Regions from separate parts of the Caballeronia sp. INML2 genome, predicted to be linked through region 2. Evidence: riboswitches for the same ligand, from Rfam matches in the RefSeq annotation. Region 2 holds a riboswitch; the other holds the start of a gene.
The links. A riboswitch is a leader RNA that binds a small molecule or an ion and turns the genes downstream of it on or off. The one in region 2 is predicted to bind thiamine pyrophosphate.
Positions count from the first base shown of each region.

Region 1 (8,746 bases), on a different contig from region 2:
TTGATCGTCGCCGCCCGGCTCGAGGCCGATGTACTGCTCACCGAGCAGACCCGAGGTCAGGATCTTCGCGGACGAGTCCTTCGGAAACTGGTACTGCTTGTCGATATCGATCGTGACGACGGCCTGATAGGTGTTCGAGTCGAAGCCGATGCCGCCGACGCGCCCGACCGTCACGCCCGCGCTTTTGACGGGCGCGCGCGCCTTGAGCCCGCCGATGTTGTCGAACTTGAGTTTCACCGCGTAGGTTGGCTGGAACGACAGGGAGCTCATGTTGCCCGCCTTCAGCGCGAGAAAGAGCAGCGCCACGAAACCGAGCACCACGAAGAGGCCGACCCAAAAGTCGAGAGCAGTCTTTTTCATCGTCTTCCCAAAGAGAATCTTTTCGCAGATGGCGCGTGACGGTCTGTGCCCTTCACAACGCCCGCGCCGTGCCCGGCGCCTGCGCTTGGTCCATTAGCTGAACATCAATGCGGTCAGCAGGAAATCGAGCCCGAGTACGGCGAGCGACGCGTACACGACGGTTTTCGTCGTCGCGCGCGACACGCCTTCAGGCGTCGGTTTCGCCTCGTAGCCCTGGAACAGCGCGATGAACGTCACCGCGAAGCCGAACACGATGCTCTTGATGACGCCATTGCCGACATCACGCCACACGTCCACGCCGCCTTGCATCTGCGACCAGAAGGCGCCCGGATCGACGCCGATCAGCATTACGCCGACGACGTAGCCGCCGATAATGCCGACCGCGCTGAAAATGGCGGCCAGCACCGGCATGGCGATGATGCCCGCCCACATGCGCGGCGCGACGACCACCTTGAGCGGGTCGACGGCCATCATTTCCATCGCGGTGAGCTGCTCGCCTGCCTTCATGAGCCCGATTTCGGCGGTGAGCGACGTGCCCGCGCGCCCCGCGAACAGCAGCGCCGTGACGACCGGCCCGAGCTCGCGCACGAGCGACAGCGCAACGAGCAGGCCGAGCGCCTGCTCCGAGCCATAGCGGCTCAGCGTGTAGTAGCCCTGCAAGCCGAGCACGAAGCCGACGAACAATCCCGACACCGCGATGATGACGAGCGAATAATTACCGACGAAGTGGATCTGTTTCGTGACGAGGCGCGGGCGCCGCAACAGCGAGAAAAATTCGAACACGAGGCGCAGGAACATGCGCGTCGCGTAGCCTGCGGTGCCGAAACCGTCGAGCACCCAGCGTCCGAGCGCGCTGATCATGCCTGCCCTCCGATGCCGAAATCCGCGGCGAGCGACGTGCTCGCGTAGTGAAACTTGAACGGGCCGTCCGGCGTGCCGTCGATGAACTGCCGCACGGTCGGGTCCTGCGAAGCGCGCAGTTCCGCCGGCGTGCCTTCGGCGTGAATGCCGCCGTTCGCGATGAAATACACGTAGTCGGCGATGGCGAACGATTCAGGCACGTCGTGCGTGACGAGAATGGACGTTGCGCCGAGCGCGTCGTTGATCGTGCGAATGAGTTGCGCCGTGATGCCGAGCGAGATGGGATCGAGGCCGGCGAACGGCTCGTCGTACATCATGAGCTGGGGGTCCAGCGCGATCGCGCGGGCGAGCGCCACGCGGCGCGCCATGCCGCCCGAAATTTCCGACGGCGCGAGATCGCGCGCGCCGCGCAAACCGACTGCGTTCAGCTTCATCAGCACGAGATCGCGGACCAGTGCTTCGGGCAGATCGGTGTGCTCGCGCAGCGGAAACGCCACGTTCTCGAACACGGTCTGGTCGGTGAACAGCGCGCCGAACTGGAACAGCATGCCCATCTTTCGGCGCAGCGCGTACAGGCCATCGCGCGTCTGCGCGCCGACGTCCTGTCCGTCGAACATGACCTGGCCGCGGCTCGCCTTCACGAGGCCGCCGACCAGACGCAAGGTCGTGGTTTTGCCGCAGCCTGAGCCGCCCATGACCGCGACCACCTGACCGCGCGTGAAGCGCATGTTCAGGTTCGACAGTACGAGCCGGTCGCCGTAGCCGAAATCGACGTCGCGCAGCTCTAGCAGAGTCTCGGAAGAAGCAGGCACTGGGTAAGAGATTCCGTTGACGCAAGAGGCCGAATTATAGGGCCTGCGCGCAATCGGTGCTTTGCCTAGGTCCTCGCTCCTTCGCTTTGGGATTCTTTACCGTTGACCAGCAAACATTCGTTGCAACGACGAGACCGCCGCTGCCGCGTCCGGCGCCTCGGTGACCGCGCGCACGACCGCCGCGCTGCCGACGCCCGTTGCGAGGACGTCCGGCATCACGCCGGCGTCGATTCCGCCGATCGCAACGAGCGGTACGCGCCCCGAGAGAAGTTGCACGTAGCGTCTGAGCCGCGCGAGCCCTTGCGGCCTGGTCGGCATGACTTTGGTCGTGGTCGGGAAAACCGCGCCGAGCGCGAGATAGCTCGGCTTGAAATGCAGCGCGCGCAGCATCTCGTAATAGCCGTGCGTCGACAGTCCGAGTCGCACGCCGGCCTTTGCGATCGCGCCCAGATCGGCCGTCTGCACGTCTTCCTGGCCGAGATGCACACCGTACGCGCCCGCGGCGATCGCTTCGCGCCAGTGATCGTTGATGAAAAGTTGCGCATCATGCCGGCGCCCTGCCTCGACCGAGCGTGCGATTTCGCGCCGCAAGTCGTCGGTATTGGTCGATTTGCGGCGCAATTGCGCGGTCCGCACGCCGAACTCCAGCACGCGTTCGACCCAGTCCGCGCTCGGCAGCACCGGATACAGGCCGAGCCGATCAGGACAAGCCGGAAAGCCGCCTTCGGGCGCCGCCGGCAGATCGGCGACACGCGGGAACGTCGCGAAATCGACGGGCCAGGCGTCGGCCTTGTTCTCGTCGCCCGCGCGCCAGGCGAGCGCGAGCGTGAGCGCATCGTGCGGTTCGAAGTTGCAATCGAGGAAAGCGGCCAGAGCGGCCAGCCAATCGTCGGCCCATTCGCCTTCCAGCGCGAAGCGTTCGTCGCCGCGATACAGCGTGACCCGCCCTTCGCGTGCATCGAGCACGGCCGCGCCGCTTTGTGCGAGCCGGGCGGCGTCCGCGTCGTGCGCCTCGATAACGATCAGATCGCCGGCCTTCGGCGATTCCGGCGCGGTCAGGCAAATGCGCCAGCGCGTTTCAGCCGCGGGCCATTCGCCGAGACGCGCGCGAATCCGCTCGGCGACTTCGATCAACTCGTCGGCGGGCGGCCAGAAAACTTCGTGATTCAGCAAGCTCATGCCGCGCCTCCGTCCTGATGCCAGAACGGCATGCCGACGACCGGCGTGCTCGCCTGCGCGCTGTCGCGCTCGGCCATCGGCCCGGCGAGGAATGCCGTGCGTCCCGCTTCGACGCCGAGCGCGAAGGCTCGCGCCATCTGCGGCGGGAAAGTCGCCTGCGATACCGCCGTATTGAGCAGCACGCCGTCGAAGCCCCATTCCATCACCTGGCAGGCGTGCGACGGCACACCGAGACCGGCATCGACGATCAGCGGCACATCCGGCAGCCGCTCGCGCAGCGTGCGCAGCCCGTACGGATTGGTGACGCCTTTACCGGTGCCGATCGGCGCGCCCCACGGCATCAGCGCCTCGCAGCCCGCATCGAGCAGACGCCGGCCGATCACCAGGTCCTCCGTGCAATACGGCAGCACCTTGAAGCCCTCTCGAATCAGCTTCGCCGCCGCTTCGACGAGGCCGATCGGATCGGGCTGCAGCGTGTAATCGTCGCCGATCAGCTCCAGCTTGATCCAGGGCGTCTCGAAGACTTCGCGCGCCATGCGGGCGGTCGTGAGCACCTCGTCGACGCTCTGGCAGCCGGCCGTGTTGGGAAGCAGTGCGACGCCGTGGCGCTTCAAAACATCGAAAAAGCCGGCTTCGCCCGTTTCCGACTGGCGGCGCAACGCGACCGTGACCATGCCTGGCCGAGCGGCGTCGATGGAGTCGGAAAGCGATTGCAGCGACGGATAACGCGAGGTGCCGAGCAGCACGCGGCTCGGAAAGGTCTCGCCGTAGAGCGTGAGAACGTCGGCGGTGGAGATGGTCATGATTCGATCCTTCGGTTCGGAGTTCAGCCGCCCGCGACGGGCGACACGACATCGAGCTTGTCGCCGGCGGCGAGCGTTTTCGTGGCGTGCTCGCCGCGCGCCACGAACTGGCCGTTCAAGGCGACTGCGAATGGCGGCTTCGCGCCGAATGCGGCGAGCGCTTGAGTGACGGTGACGTCGTCGGGCAAATCGAAGACGCGCTGATTGATATGGATGTTCATGGCTTTGGTCTCTTGCTCAATGCGACAGCGCGGGCGCGACCGAGAACGCGCCGTGCAGCAGCTCGGGCCAGCGCGCGGCGCCGCGGAAATCGGCGAAGGTCCCGGCATCGGCGACGTCGCCAGAAACGAGCGCCTCCGCTAGACAGCTCGCCACATCCGCGACTTCGGGCGCGATCATGAAGCCGTGGCGGTACAGGCCGTTCACGCGCACGGTCCGCGCCCCGTCCCAGACGATGGCCGGCCGATGATCCGGCAAGGTCGGCCGGCAATGCGAATTCAGTTCAAGGATGCGCGCCTCGCCGAAGCCCGGATGCACGGCGAAAGCGGCGCTCAGCAGTTCCAGCGCCGAGCGCACGCTTACGGGCGACATGTCTTCTCCTTCCACTTCCGTCGCGCCGATCACGTACAGATCGTTCTCCTTGGGCGCGATATAGAGCGGATAGCGCGGATGCAGCAACCGCACGGGCCGCGAAAGCCCAATGCCCGGCGCATGCACGCGCGCGACTTCGCCCCGGATGCCGCGCAGTGCGGGCCACGCGGGTTTTGCGCCCAAGCCGCGGCAATCGATGATCCAGCGGGCGTCGGGCATGGCGTCGACCGGCGTGTTCCAGTATGTGCGCACGCCGCGCGCCGTGAGGCCGGCCGCGAGCGCGCTCAAGGCCTGCCGGTTATCCAGCTGACCCTCGTTCGGCAGCAGCCAGCCCTGCGCGAAGCGCGTTCCCAGTGCCGGTTCGGCTTGCGCGACCTGCGCGCCCGCGAGCTTGACGAACCCGCCATCGAGCAAGTCGGCGGGCGAATTGGCGCGCAAGCGGCGCTCGAACAGCGGCGCCTCCGCGCGATCCGCGCCGTGCCAGACGACGAGCGTTCCGTTGCGCTGAAAGAAGACCGGCTCGGGCAATTGCGCGATGAGACGCGGCCAGCGTTCGAGCGACGCCGCCCCGAGCCCGACGACGAGCGGCTCCGCGCTCGCCGCCTCGGCGAGCGGCGCTAGCATCGCGGCGGCGACCCACGCAGCCGACTGCGTGCCCGCTGCGTCGCCGCGTTCGTAGAGCGCGACGTCATGGCCCGCGCCAGCGAGTTGCCAGGCGATGAGCCGCCCGACGAGCCCGCCGCCGACGACGGCGAAATCCTCCCGGCGCGGTGCGCCCTGTTCGATCCTGTTCAATTCGCTGTCTCCAAAGGGCGCGACGCTGCACTGTACGAGGAGACGAAGTACGCGATCTCGACCGTGCGGGCGCGGCGCCGCATCACAAGGACGAAATCAGCGGAGAGACCGGCTCGGCATGGATGAAACGTGCCGGGCGGAAAGAAAATACTGGAAGAGACTGGAGGAATGGCGCGTGACTCGCGCGTTCTCCGGAAACTTCCCTCGCCGGTATTACCCGGATCGGGTGCAAAGGGTCTCTCTCAGCCTCGCCGCGCTGCCGACCGTTCCGGCCGCCGATGCGCGCGAAGCACCCCTGTTTCGTCGAGGATCATTAAAACATGAAAGGCGAAGGCGCTGCAAACCGGGATTGCCCGCCTTTTATCGCCCGCGCCGGCACTCTGGCACAATGCCGCGAACACGGTTCGCCGCACGATCGCGCGAAATTAAGCGGACGTTAAGACAATCCCGGAACAATTCGCGGGGCCGGAAAAAGCGCGCGCGACCTGGCCGCGGACGTAACAATCGGGCGCCCCGGGGCGCATCAGCAGGAAGCTCATGACCAACATTCGTACCGAAAGCACACAGCAGAAGGCCGACGAAGTCTCGGCGTGGAGCCTCATCAAGCCGTACTGGATTTCCGAGGAGCGCGGTGTCGCGTGGGGTCTGCTCGTCGCGATCATCGCGATCAACATGACGGTCGTGTGGATCAATGTCCGGCTCAATAGCTGGAACGCCGACTTCTATAACGCGCTGCAGAACAAGAACGTCAGGGACTTTCCTCATCTGCTGCTGATCTTCACGGGCCTCGCGTTCGCGTACATCCTGCTCGCGGTGTACGGGCGTTATCTGCGGCAGATGCTCGCGTTTCGCTGGCGGCAGTGGCTCACCAACAGGTTTCTGGAGCAATGGCTCGGCGACAAGGCGTTCTATCGCATCGAGCGCGATCGCCTCGCCGACAACCCCGACCAGCGTATTTCCGACGACCTGCAGTCCTTCGCCACCACCACGCTTTCGCTGTCCCTCGACCTGCTTTCGACGCTCGTCACACTCGTTACCTTCATCACGATTCTCTGGACCATCGCGGGCGCGCTCACCTTCTCGCTCGGCGCCACACCGGTCACGATTCCCGGCTACATGGTGTGGGCCGCCGCGCTCTACGCGATTCTCGGTTCGCTGATCATCCAGAAGGTCGGGCATCCGCTCGTGTCGATCAACTATCAGCAGCAGAAAGTCGAAGCGGATTTTCGCTTCGGGCTGATTCGCGTGCGCGAAAACGCCGAGCAGATCGCGTTCTACGATGGCATCTCCACCGAAACCGCCAACGCAAAGACCATCTTCCAGCGCATCCGCGACAACTGGTGGCTCATCATGAAGTACACGAAGCGCATGACTTTCGTGTTGAGCTTCTACGGACAGATCGCGATCATCTTTCCGATCATGGTCGCCGCGCCGCGCTACTTCGCGGGCGCGTTTTCGTTCGGCGTGCTGATGCAGATTTCATCAGCGTTCGGCACGGTCAGCGATTCGTTTTCATGGTTCATCAACAGTTATTCGACGTTGGTCGAATGGCGCGCCACCGTCAACCGTCTGCGCGAATTCAAGCGCGTGATGCGCTCGACGCATATCCGCGAGGAAACGTCGCCGGCGACGGAGCACGGGGGCATCAACCTGCACTACACGAGCACGCCGTCGCTCACGACGAACGGCCTCATGCTCGCGCTTCCCAACGGTACGCCGCTCTCGCGCGTGGCGAACGTGTCGATCGAGCCGGGCTCGCGCTGGCTCGTCGTCGGGCCGTCGGGATCGGGCAAGAGCACGTTGATGCGCGCGCTGGCGGGCTTGTGGCCGTTCGGCGACGGCACGATCGACGCGCCCGTCGACGCAAAGATGATGTTCATCCCGCAGATGAGCTATCTGCCGATCGGGACGCTGCGTGCGGCGCTTTCGTATCCGTCGCCCGGCGGCACCTTCAGCGACGACGAATCGCGCGAAGTGCTGCGCATGTGCAATCTCGAAGCTTATGCGGATCGGCTGGACGAAAGCGCGCACTGGGCGCGGAGCCTGTCGCCGGGCGAGCAGCAGCGTCTCGCCGCGGCGCGCGTACTGCTCCACAAGCCCGACTTCGTGTTCCTCGATGAAGCGACCAGCGCGCTCGACGCCGAGAACGAACTGCATATCTACAACACGCTCGTCGAGCGGCTGCCGAAGGCGGCGATTCTGAGCGTGGCGCATCGCGAGTCGGTGGCGATGTTCCATGACTACAAGATCGAGATCGAGCGGGCGATGGCGGAGGTTTGATCCGCGCCGCAGCCAAAACAAAAAGGCCACGCAACCGCGTGGCCTTCGCATCGATGCCCGGCGCCTTATCGCGGCAACTCGCTCGACCCCATCAGATACGCATCGACCGATCGCGCGCACTGACGTCCTTCGCGAATCGCCCAGACGACCAGTGACTGACCACGGCGCATGTCACCCGCCGTGAACACCTTGTCCGCCGATGTGTAATACGCCTTGTCGCCTTCGGTTGCGGCACGCACATTCCCGCGCGCATCCTTCTCGACGCCGAACGCCTCCAGCACCGGCGAAACCGGCTGCGTAAAGCCCATCGCGAGCAGCACGAGATCGGCCTTCAGTTCGAATTCGGAATTCGGCACTTCCTGCATCTTGCCGCCCTTCCACTCGACGCGCACCGCGATCAGCTTCTCGACCTTGCCGTTCTTGCCTTCGAAGCGCTTCGTCGCCACGGACCAGTCGCGATCGCAACCTTCCTCATGCGACGACGACGTGCGCAGCTTGATCGGCCAATACGGCCAGACGAGCGGCTTGTTCTCTTCCTCGGGCGGCTGCGCGAGCAGTTCGAACTGCGCCACGCTCTTTGCGCCGTGACGATTCGACGTGCCCACACAGTCGGAACCCGTATCGCCGCCGCCGATCACGACGACATGCTTGCCCTTCGCCAGCAGTTGATCCGTCAGCTTGTCGCCGGCGTTGACCTTGTTCTGCTGCGGCAGGAATTCCATCGCATAGTAGATGCCTTCCAGCTCGCGACCCGGCACCGGCAAATCGCGCGGCGTTTCCGAGCCGCCCGCGATCACGACCGCGTCGAACTGTTCCTTCAGCTCGTCCGGCGTGATCGTTTCCTTCGCCGTGTTGCCGATGTACGCCGGCAACGGATCACGACCGATGAACACGTTCGTGCGGAACGACACGCCCTCCGCCTCCATCTGACGCATGCGGCGGTCGATCAGCCACTTCTCCAGCTTGAAGTCGGGGATGCCGTAACGCAACAGACCGCCGATGCGATCGTTCTTCTCGAACACGACCACTTCGTGCCCCGCGCGCCCGAGCTGTTGCGCGGCCGCG
Region 1 covers NZ_JALQDH010000035.1:22,772-31,517, forward strand. Annotated here, with positions in the region: gene mlaD (outer membrane lipid asymmetry maintenance protein MlaD) at 1-360, opposite strand, end outside; gene mlaE (lipid asymmetry maintenance ABC transporter permease subunit MlaE) at 454-1,221, opposite strand; gene NCT32_RS12430 (ABC transporter ATP-binding protein) at 1,218-2,033, opposite strand; gene thiE (thiamine phosphate synthase) at 2,130-3,212, opposite strand; gene NCT32_RS12440 (thiazole synthase) at 3,209-4,015, opposite strand; gene thiS (sulfur carrier protein ThiS) at 4,039-4,236, opposite strand; gene NCT32_RS12450 (FAD-dependent oxidoreductase) at 4,253-5,401, opposite strand; TPP riboswitch at 5,584-5,708, opposite strand; gene NCT32_RS12455 (ABC transporter ATP-binding protein/permease) at 5,939-7,681, shown strand; gene NCT32_RS12460 (glutamate synthase subunit beta) at 7,747-8,746, opposite strand, start outside.
Region 1: linked by a shared signal. The riboswitch ahead of NCT32_RS12450 (FAD-dependent oxidoreductase) and the one ahead of thiC (phosphomethylpyrimidine synthase ThiC) in region 2 are both predicted to bind thiamine pyrophosphate.

Region 2 (8,746 bases):
CACAGTCGCGCAATCCGCGCGCGAAGGCGTGTGCGCGTCAGAAAATGTTGCAGCCCTGTTACGGGGCGACGGAAAAAACGATTTTCCGTCGCATGTCGCGCGCGCCGACGCGCGGCACCGCGCTCAGTGGCCGTGGCCGCCGCCACCATGCCAGCTGCCGCCGCCGCCGTGCCATCCGCCTCCGCCATGCCCGCCATGCCCGCCGTGGCCGTGCCAACCGCCGCCGTGCCCGCCGTGGCCCCAGCAGCAACCGCCGCCGCCCCAATAACCGAATCCAAACGAGACCGCCGGATAGCCGTAGCCATAGCGGTAATAAGCCGGGTAAGCGGCGTACGGCGGATAGTACGGATAAGGGTACGGATAGGTCTGGTAGTAGTCGGAATAGGGCGAGCCGACTGCGTACTCGTATTGCGGCGGAAGGGTGGCAGGCGACGAAGCGACGGCCGCACCCGACGCCGGCACCGTGAATTCGCGCTGCGTGTAGATCGCGCTGGTGACGGGATAGGATGGATAAGCCGGATAGCCGTAAGGGTAATAACACCCGCTCAGAAGAAGCCCGACGGCGAGCGCGGCGGCGGCCGTTACGAGTCCGGGAATGCTGCGGGCGGAAATCATGATGCTGCTCCTTGCACTACGGCTGGCCGGACTCCGGGATCGATAAAAATCGAACGGTCCGTCAAGAAACAGCTTAGGCCAACGATGAGGGGCAAGCGTCCGGCGTCATGTGACAAAGCATTACCGAAGCGTTTTTCTGTAACAAATTTGAAACGGCGGACTCTTTTATGGCGGCGAAGCGGAACACTTCGCCGCACAGGCAACGGTTTCGCTACTTGCCGACCTGATTCCCGATGATGCCCCCAACGGCGGCGCCGCCCAGCGTCGAAAGTGCGCTGCCGCCGATCACCGCTCCGCCGGCCGCGCCGACGCCAGCGCCGATGGCGGTATCCCGTTGACGCGTGGTCATGTCGCTACAAGCGGTCAATCCTCCCAGAAACGCAACGACCACTGCAGCGGCGCCGATCTGTTTGATGTTTTTCATGTCGACTCTCCAATTCGATGATGAGATGAATCGGCTCCGGTTCGCCCGCGACTACGCGCGACGCGGTGCAACCGTTTCGGCGTCGGCCCAAAGGGGGGCCGCCATGTTTTCGCCGGTTCGTGCACATCTCCAGCAGAAAAGGTGCCTGAATCGTCAGATCAATCTTTCCTCCAGGCGCGACAAGACATTGCGCCCGGTCCCCATAAAAAAACGGCCTTTCGCACGCGCTGTGCGAAAGGCCGTTGTCAGCCAAAAATGAGCATCAGGTCGGCTGATAGATTTCCGAGCCCTTTCTCACGAATTCGATCGCCTTCGTCTCCATGCCTTTGGCGAGCGCCTCGTTTTCGCTCAAGCCCTGCTTCGCGGCGAAATCGCGTACGTCCTGCGTGATCTTCATCGAGCAGAAATGCGGGCCGCACATCGAGCAGAAGTGCGCGACTTTGGCCGAATCCTTCGGCAGGGTTTCGTCGTGGAATTCGCGCGCCTTGTCCGGATCGAGGCCAAGGTTGAACTGGTCTTCCCAACGGAACTCGAAACGCGCCTTGGACAGCGCGTTATCGCGAACTTGCGCGCCCGGATGACCCTTCGCCAGATCCGCCGCGTGCGCCGCGAGCTTGTAGGTGATGATGCCTTCCTTGACGTCGTCCTTGTTCGGCAGGCCGAGGTGTTCCTTCGGCGTGACGTAGCAGAGCATCGCCGTGCCGAACCAGCCGATCATCGCCGCGCCGATGCCCGACGTGATGTGGTCGTATCCCGGCGCGATGTCCGTGGTCAGCGGCCCGAGCGTGTAGAAGGGCGCCTCGTCGCACCATTCCAGTTGCAGGTCCATGTTCTCCTTGATGAGCTGCATCGGCACATGGCCGGGGCCTTCGATCATCACCTGCACGTCGTGCTTCCAGGCGACCTGCGTCAGTTCGCCGAGGGTCTTGAGCTCGCCGAGCTGCGCTTCGTCGTTGGCGTCGTAGATCGAGCCGGGGCGCAGGCCGTCGCCGAGCGAGAACGAGACATCGTATTGCTTCATGATTTCGCAGATGTCTTCGAAGTGCTCGTAGATGAAACTTTCCTTGTGATGCGCGAGGCACCACTTCGCCATGATCGAGCCGCCGCGCGACACGATGCCCGTCATGCGGTTGGCCGTCAGCGGCACGTATTGCAGGCGCACGCCCGCATGAATCGTGAAGTAATCGACGCCTTGCTCCGCCTGCTCGATCAGCGTGTCGCGGAAGATTTCCCACGTCAGGTCCTCGGCCTTGCCGTTGACCTTTTCGAGCGCCTGATAGATCGGCACGGTGCCGATCGGCACCGGCGAATTGCGGATGATCCACTCGCGCGTTTCATGAATGTGCTTGCCCGTCGAGAGATCCATGACCGTGTCGCCGCCCCAGCGGATCGCCCACGTCATCTTGTCGACTTCCTCGCCGATGGAGGAGGTCACCGCCGAATTGCCGATGTTCGCGTTGATCTTCACGAGGAAGTTGCGTCCGATGATCATCGGCTCGCTTTCCGGGTGATTGATGTTCGCCGGGATGATCGCGCGGCCGCGCGCCACTTCCTCGCGCACGAATTCGGGTGTGATTGCCTGGAGCCCGTCCTTGCCGAACGCCGCCGCGCCGAACGCCTGGCCGGGGTGCTGGCGGCCCATCATGGCCGCGAGCTTTTCGCCGTTCGGGCCGCTCTTCTTCAGGCTTTCGAGATATTCGGCGCGCCGCTGGTTCTCGCGGATCGCGATGTACTCCATCTCCGGCGTGATGATGCCCTGCCGTGCGTAGTGCATCTGCGAGACGTTCTTTCCGGCCACCGCGCGACGCGGATGGCGATGCAGGTCGGGGAAGCGCAGTTCGGCCGTCTTCGGATCGGCGGCGCGCTCGCGGCCGAATTCGCTCGACAGTCCCGCGAGCTCCTCCGTGTCGCCGCGACGCTCGATCCACGCGCGGCGCAGCGCGGGCAAGCCCGAGCGGATGTCGATCTTCGCGTCCGGGTCGGTGTACGGGCCGGACGTGTCGTACACGTACACCGGCGGATTCTTCTCGCCGCCGAAGCCGTCGGGGGTGTCCGATTGCGTGATTTCGCGCATCGGCACGCGGATGTCGGGCGTCGAGCCGGTCACGTAGACCTTGCGCGAGTTCGGCAGCGGCGCGATGGCGGCGGCATCGACGACGGCATTCTCGGACAGGAATTTCGGGTTGGCATTCATGTGGCTGTCTCTCCTGTGTGGGACGGTTTTATCCGGACTCGACGCGGACGAACGCCGTCGAGCTCGGCTGATTCAGGAGCTAAACAGGGAGGAACGAGATGGAAAGGTACGGGTCCGGAAGAAGTGGTCTGGATGCTGCGAACCATGGAACCCGAACGCTTCCCTGCGCTGGCATTATCCAGATCAGGTTCAAAGGGTATTTCTCACCCACGCCACACGAAGCGATTTCGTCGAATGAGCCGATGATCGAAATCACGATGTGCAACGCAGGACCCCCGCGTTAGCAGCCGACACGTTACACCGCGGCGTGGCGTCTTGGCAACCATTCGTAAAGTTGTGCAATCGCGTTCCGTGCTTACTGCATAATGTCGAGCGCCGCGAATTCTCGGGGTTTTCCCGGGGATTGCGCGGTCTCTCCTCGCGCAATCCGCACTTCCTTCGTTCCGTCATGTCGTCCAGTCTGGTAGTTGCCGCAGCGTCTGTCCCGGTCTCTTTCGCAGTCATCCGGCGCGCAGCCGTCGCGGAGTAATGCATGTCCGCTCTGCCGCCGCCGCGCCTGCCGTTCAGTTTCCCCGACCGCTTTCCGTTTCGTGCGCCGCGCTCCTTCAAAGGGCAAGTCGCGCTCGCGCTGGCCGTCGTGTATCTCGTGTGGGGCTCGACGTATCTCGGGATTCATCTGTCGCTCGAATCGTTCCCGCCGCTCATGCTCGGCGGCCTGCGAAACCTGTGCGCCGGGGTCGGGCTCTTCGCGATCGCCGTGCATCGCAAGGCGGTGTGGCCGAGCGCGCGGGAAGTGCGCAATGCGGCGATCGTCGGCACTTTGCTGGAGGGCTTGTCGAGCGGGATGATGGCCTACGGCATGCGCACGGTGGGCACCGGCACGGCGGCGGTGATGGTAGCCACCGTGCCGCTCTTCGCGACGATCTTCACCGCGCTCAGCGGGCGCGGCGTCGCGAGAGGCGAATGGTTCGCGGTGGCGCTCGGTCTCATCGGCATCGTGCTGCTGAACCACGGCGATCCTTCTCCGAGTTCGACTGTCGGCACGCTGGCGATTCTGTGCGCCGCGATTTTCTGGGCGGGCGGCGCGCATCTGGCGACGCGTCTGCGGCAGCCGTCGGATCTGCTCATGTCGACGGCCTTGCAGATCGGCCTGGGCGGGCTGATCGCGACGGCGATCGCGCTGGCGTCGGGCGAGCGTCTGACGCACATGAGCGCCGGCGCGGGATTTTCGTTCGTGTATCTCGTGGTGATCGGATCGATGGCTGCATATGTCGCGTATAACTTTCTGATTCGCAATACGAGCACGATTGTCGCGACGAGTTGTCTTTATGTGAATCCGGTGGTCGCGGTCATGTTGGGCGCGTTGTTGCTCGGCGAAGTCGTCACGCAGTGGACCGTGATTGCGACGGTCGTTATTTTGCTTTCCGTGGGGCTTTCTTTTTGGTTCGATTATCGGCGGCGGGGGCTGGCTTGACAGACTTCTTGCCGAAGAGCGCGTAATCGTCGCGAGTCCGTAATCGCTGGGCTGGGTGTCCGTATCGCGGCGCGGATATTTGGGCGCTCCCGAACTTCTATCTTCGGACCATCAGGGTGAAACAATCTGTCTTCGTACTTGCCCGCGCGCCGAGCGCCGGACAGAATCAGCGGCCAGAGCGCGTCGCGGAGCCGTTTTTTCACCGACGTTAACGCTCGCGCGTCGTTTGAGAACCATCGCCGCTATTGCGCGCGGCAGGGGTACGCACACGAATACGTCGGTGCGAGCGCGATCGGCTGGTTGCAAATGCGCATGATCCTGAAATACCAGGTGTTGTTGCGGACCCTGCGTGCCTGCGCCGAGGGCGATCTTGCTGACGCAAGACTCCCTGCTTTTGACCGATATCCGATGCGAAACGCTGATGGAGGATCGCAGCTCAGCAGGTGGTCGCCAAATTCGCGGACAAGTCGTCCGTCTACTCGAACGGCGGCGATCAAGATCTTTTCATTCACGTAATGCGGCGCAATGGCATGGCCGCCGAAGACGAGTTACTCGATTGCACGACGCTCAACACGCCTAATCAGCTTCAGACGCCCACGAGCTTCATGGTGCACTACATGGGTATGTGGCCCGTCCTTCGCGCACTGGTGACGCATCATGGCGAACAGATGAGTCTAGAGCTTGACGCGAGCCGTCGAAGGCATATCCGGAAGGCGCGCTCAAGCGTTCGTGCGTCGGACTGCCGTTTAAGCGCAGAATGCGCTTCGCCCTCGTTGGGCACCCGGCCTAATACATCGGTTCCTCCTCTGCCTTATACACCTGTCGAACGGCTCGCCATTGAGTGACGAAATCGCGAAACTGTTTCATGGGACGTTCCCGGCGAACGCTTGGTCGTAAAAAACCCCTAAAAGATCTTGGCGATTAGGCGGTCCGTGAACAGGCTGATGGCACGTTGCCCCCGTTAATGCAAGCCGCCATTTATAACGAAATGCGCTAATGCCTAAAAGGCAGGCAGATTGGTAAAAAAGGAAGAGATGAGGCCCTCCTTTCAATCGTCTCTCTATAATGCTGGATCGGCAATCAAATAGTAATGCTAACTAATGTTAATCACATAAGACATCTGAATCAGCTGATGAAGAGCCATAAAAAAGCGCACAGTCGCACAGGGATCGAAACCGACAACTGTCTTTTGCAATGAAGTGATTTAACTCACTCAGGTTTGCGTTATTCAATTTATGCTGCGATAAGAGATGAGTTCGGACAGCACCGTCGCACCAAGACGATCGCCTTCAATAGCGAGCTAGGCGCAATCGGCAGGATGAGGCCCTGACGTCGCAGCATCACTGTAACACAGCACGGTTTCAGTTCATGGCCCGAAGATCTTAAACACTCAAGGCTGGAAAGTGATTTTCGCGTGAGCGAAAAGAATGCTGCATTTGGCGACCACTTCGCCGGGAGCCGAACGCAGCGCAGTGTAAATCAAATTAACTATTAAAAGGATTTAATCATGGGGTTCTGTTCTTTCCGATTCAAGCCGGTAACGGTGGCGATCCTCGGCAGCATCGCGGTGCTCGCGACGGCAAACGTCTCGGCTGGCACGATCATAGGTTTTAATAATTGGGTGGAATCGTCCGTCACGCGCGATGGTCTCAACGTTATTGGCGATAACAGTTACATAGGTTCAAGCGGAGTAATGATTGGCGACGTAGGGCTCATTAATATTCCGGACAGCGTGGTGATCGGTAATCACGCAAACGCGTTCTTTGTCGAGGGTTCGAAGGGCCCGGCCGTCGTTATTGGAAATAATGCTCAATCGCGCCCATCGGGCGTCGCTGTAGGTGCTGATACATCTGCTGAATTTTACAGTGCTGTGTTTGGTACGGGAGCGCATGCGAACCCTTACGGCGTTGCCTTGGGCACTGATTCAAGCGCTGATTCTTCAGGCGTTGCGGTGGGAGCCAAAAGCTCCGCTGGCGGCGACGCTGTGGCCATCGGATCGAACTCCTCTGCGTTCGACGGGACGGTTGCTATCGGCACAGGCGCCCGTACCGACCAGGGAGGCGTGGCACTCGGCGCTGGAGGTTTCGCAGCATGGAACGGCGTTGCGCTCGGAACGAATGCGATGTCGGGGGGCGATAGCGTTGCTATAGGCACGGAGGCACGAGCAGACTTTTGGGGGACGGCCGTCGGCCGGTCGGCCTCAGCAGTCTCAGGAGGGTCGGCTTTTGGCGACTATGCAATCGCCACGAACGGTGGCGCTACCGCTATCGGCAGTGATGCTCACGCGGAAGGTAGCTCTAGCACAGCTATCGGAGTAGGCGCCAGTGCATCGGGCCGCAGCTCTGTCGCTATAGGCGCCTCCAGTGAAGACGGTGGTGAGCAGAACGTTGTCAGCGTCGGCGGTGGCATGCTCAATATCCACCGTCGTATAACAAACGTCGCAGATGGCATTCACGGCAACGACGCCGTGAACATGAACCAGCTAAACGCCGTGAGCCAGCTCGTCGCGCAAAACACCGCCGACATCCTCGCGCTCCAGAGCGACGGCAATGGCCGTGTCGAAGGCACGATGCTCCGCTCGACCATGCGGGCCGCAGCTCCGATGGTCCTCGGCGCTGCCGCGCCTGCAGTCTCCGACTCGCTCTTTGCGGCGAGCGGCGAAGCCGGCGAAACCGCCACGGCAGCGGGCGTCCACGCCACTGCCATGGGTGCGAACGCCAGCGCCAACGCCGACAACTCGGTGGCCCTCGGCGCGAACTCCGTCGCGGATCGAGCGAACACGGTCTCCGTCGGCGCGGCAGGCAGCGAACGTCAGATCACGAACGTCGCGGCCGGCACGCAAGGCACGGATGCGGTCAACGTCAATCAGTTGAACGACAAGATCTCGCAGGCCAACGCCTACACCGATCAAGCCGTCGCAGGCGCTAACGCCTACACCGAACAGGCAATCGAAGGCGCGAAGCACGACATGGAACGCTACGCTGATCGCGCAGCGGCATCGACCCTGGCCATCCCGAGCATTCCGGTGCTCAACCCGGGCGAGAAGTGGGCCGGTGTGGCAGTCGGCAACTACGGTAGCGCGACCGCCGTCGGCGTCGCCGCGGCCTATCAGGTGACGATGAACTTGAACCTCGGCGTCGGTGTTTCGTCGGCGAATGGCGGTTCGACTGCCGTCAAGGCTCAGGCAGGCTACCGCTGGTAAGCGCACGTCGATAGAACTGGCGGCATTCCGCCAGTTCCATTTGACGACTCTCGGACCCGGGCACACCGATATAGGTATGCCCGGGTTCACCGCTTGTAACGCCATTCAGGAACTACAACCGCCAGGCGTCCTGTTGCAGTTCTGCGAGGGCGCGTGTCAACACTTCATCCCAATCGCCGCGTTCTTTCTGGTTGAAAATCCGCATGCCCGGATACCACGGCGTGTCTCCATGATCACGCATCCAGCGCCAGCAGCTTCGATGCCGATCGAGCAACCATACGCGCTTGCCCATTGCGCCAGCGAGATGGGCTATGGATGTGCCGACACAGACCACGAAATCCAGCGATGCGACGAGCGCGGCCGTATCGGCGAAATCCTCTATCTCATTGATCCAGTCGACGATATGAGCACGTTGCCGGCGTAGCAGTTTCTTCGCGTCGCTCACTGGTTTCTGCAAGCTGATCCAAACTGCATGCGGCCACGAGATGAACGCGTCGAATCTCGACCGGCATGTTTCGTCCCGCGTCCACTTCCGGTATCAGCGTGCGGCCGGCGCATGCAAGGCCGATACGCGGCAGCGACGAGTTGTGCAGGCCGGCGAGACGTTTCGACCATCGTTGCGCTGCGCGCGGTTCCGCGTGCAGATACGGGATCGCGGTCGGGCTTGTGTCGACATCCGGTCCGAATGCCATAGGCAGTGACAGGAGCGGAGCTGTACTTGTCCTTGTCGCAAGTCGACGCGCGTCGCGTCGTTATTTGGGAACTGGAGCACGACACGGAAGAAAGAGCGAACGTGGGTTTGCGCCGTCGTCTTTCCCAAACTCCCATCACGAGGCA
Region 2 covers NZ_JALQDH010000013.1:60,559-69,304, forward strand. Annotated here, with positions in the region: gene NCT32_RS04570 (hypothetical protein) at 124-615, opposite strand; gene NCT32_RS04575 (glycine zipper 2TM domain-containing protein) at 827-1,039, opposite strand; gene thiC (phosphomethylpyrimidine synthase ThiC) at 1,302-3,233, opposite strand; TPP riboswitch at 3,376-3,520, opposite strand; gene NCT32_RS04585 (EamA family transporter) at 3,766-4,707, shown strand; gene NCT32_RS04590 (YadA-like family protein) at 6,215-7,909, shown strand; gene NCT32_RS04595 (hypothetical protein) at 8,022-8,354, opposite strand.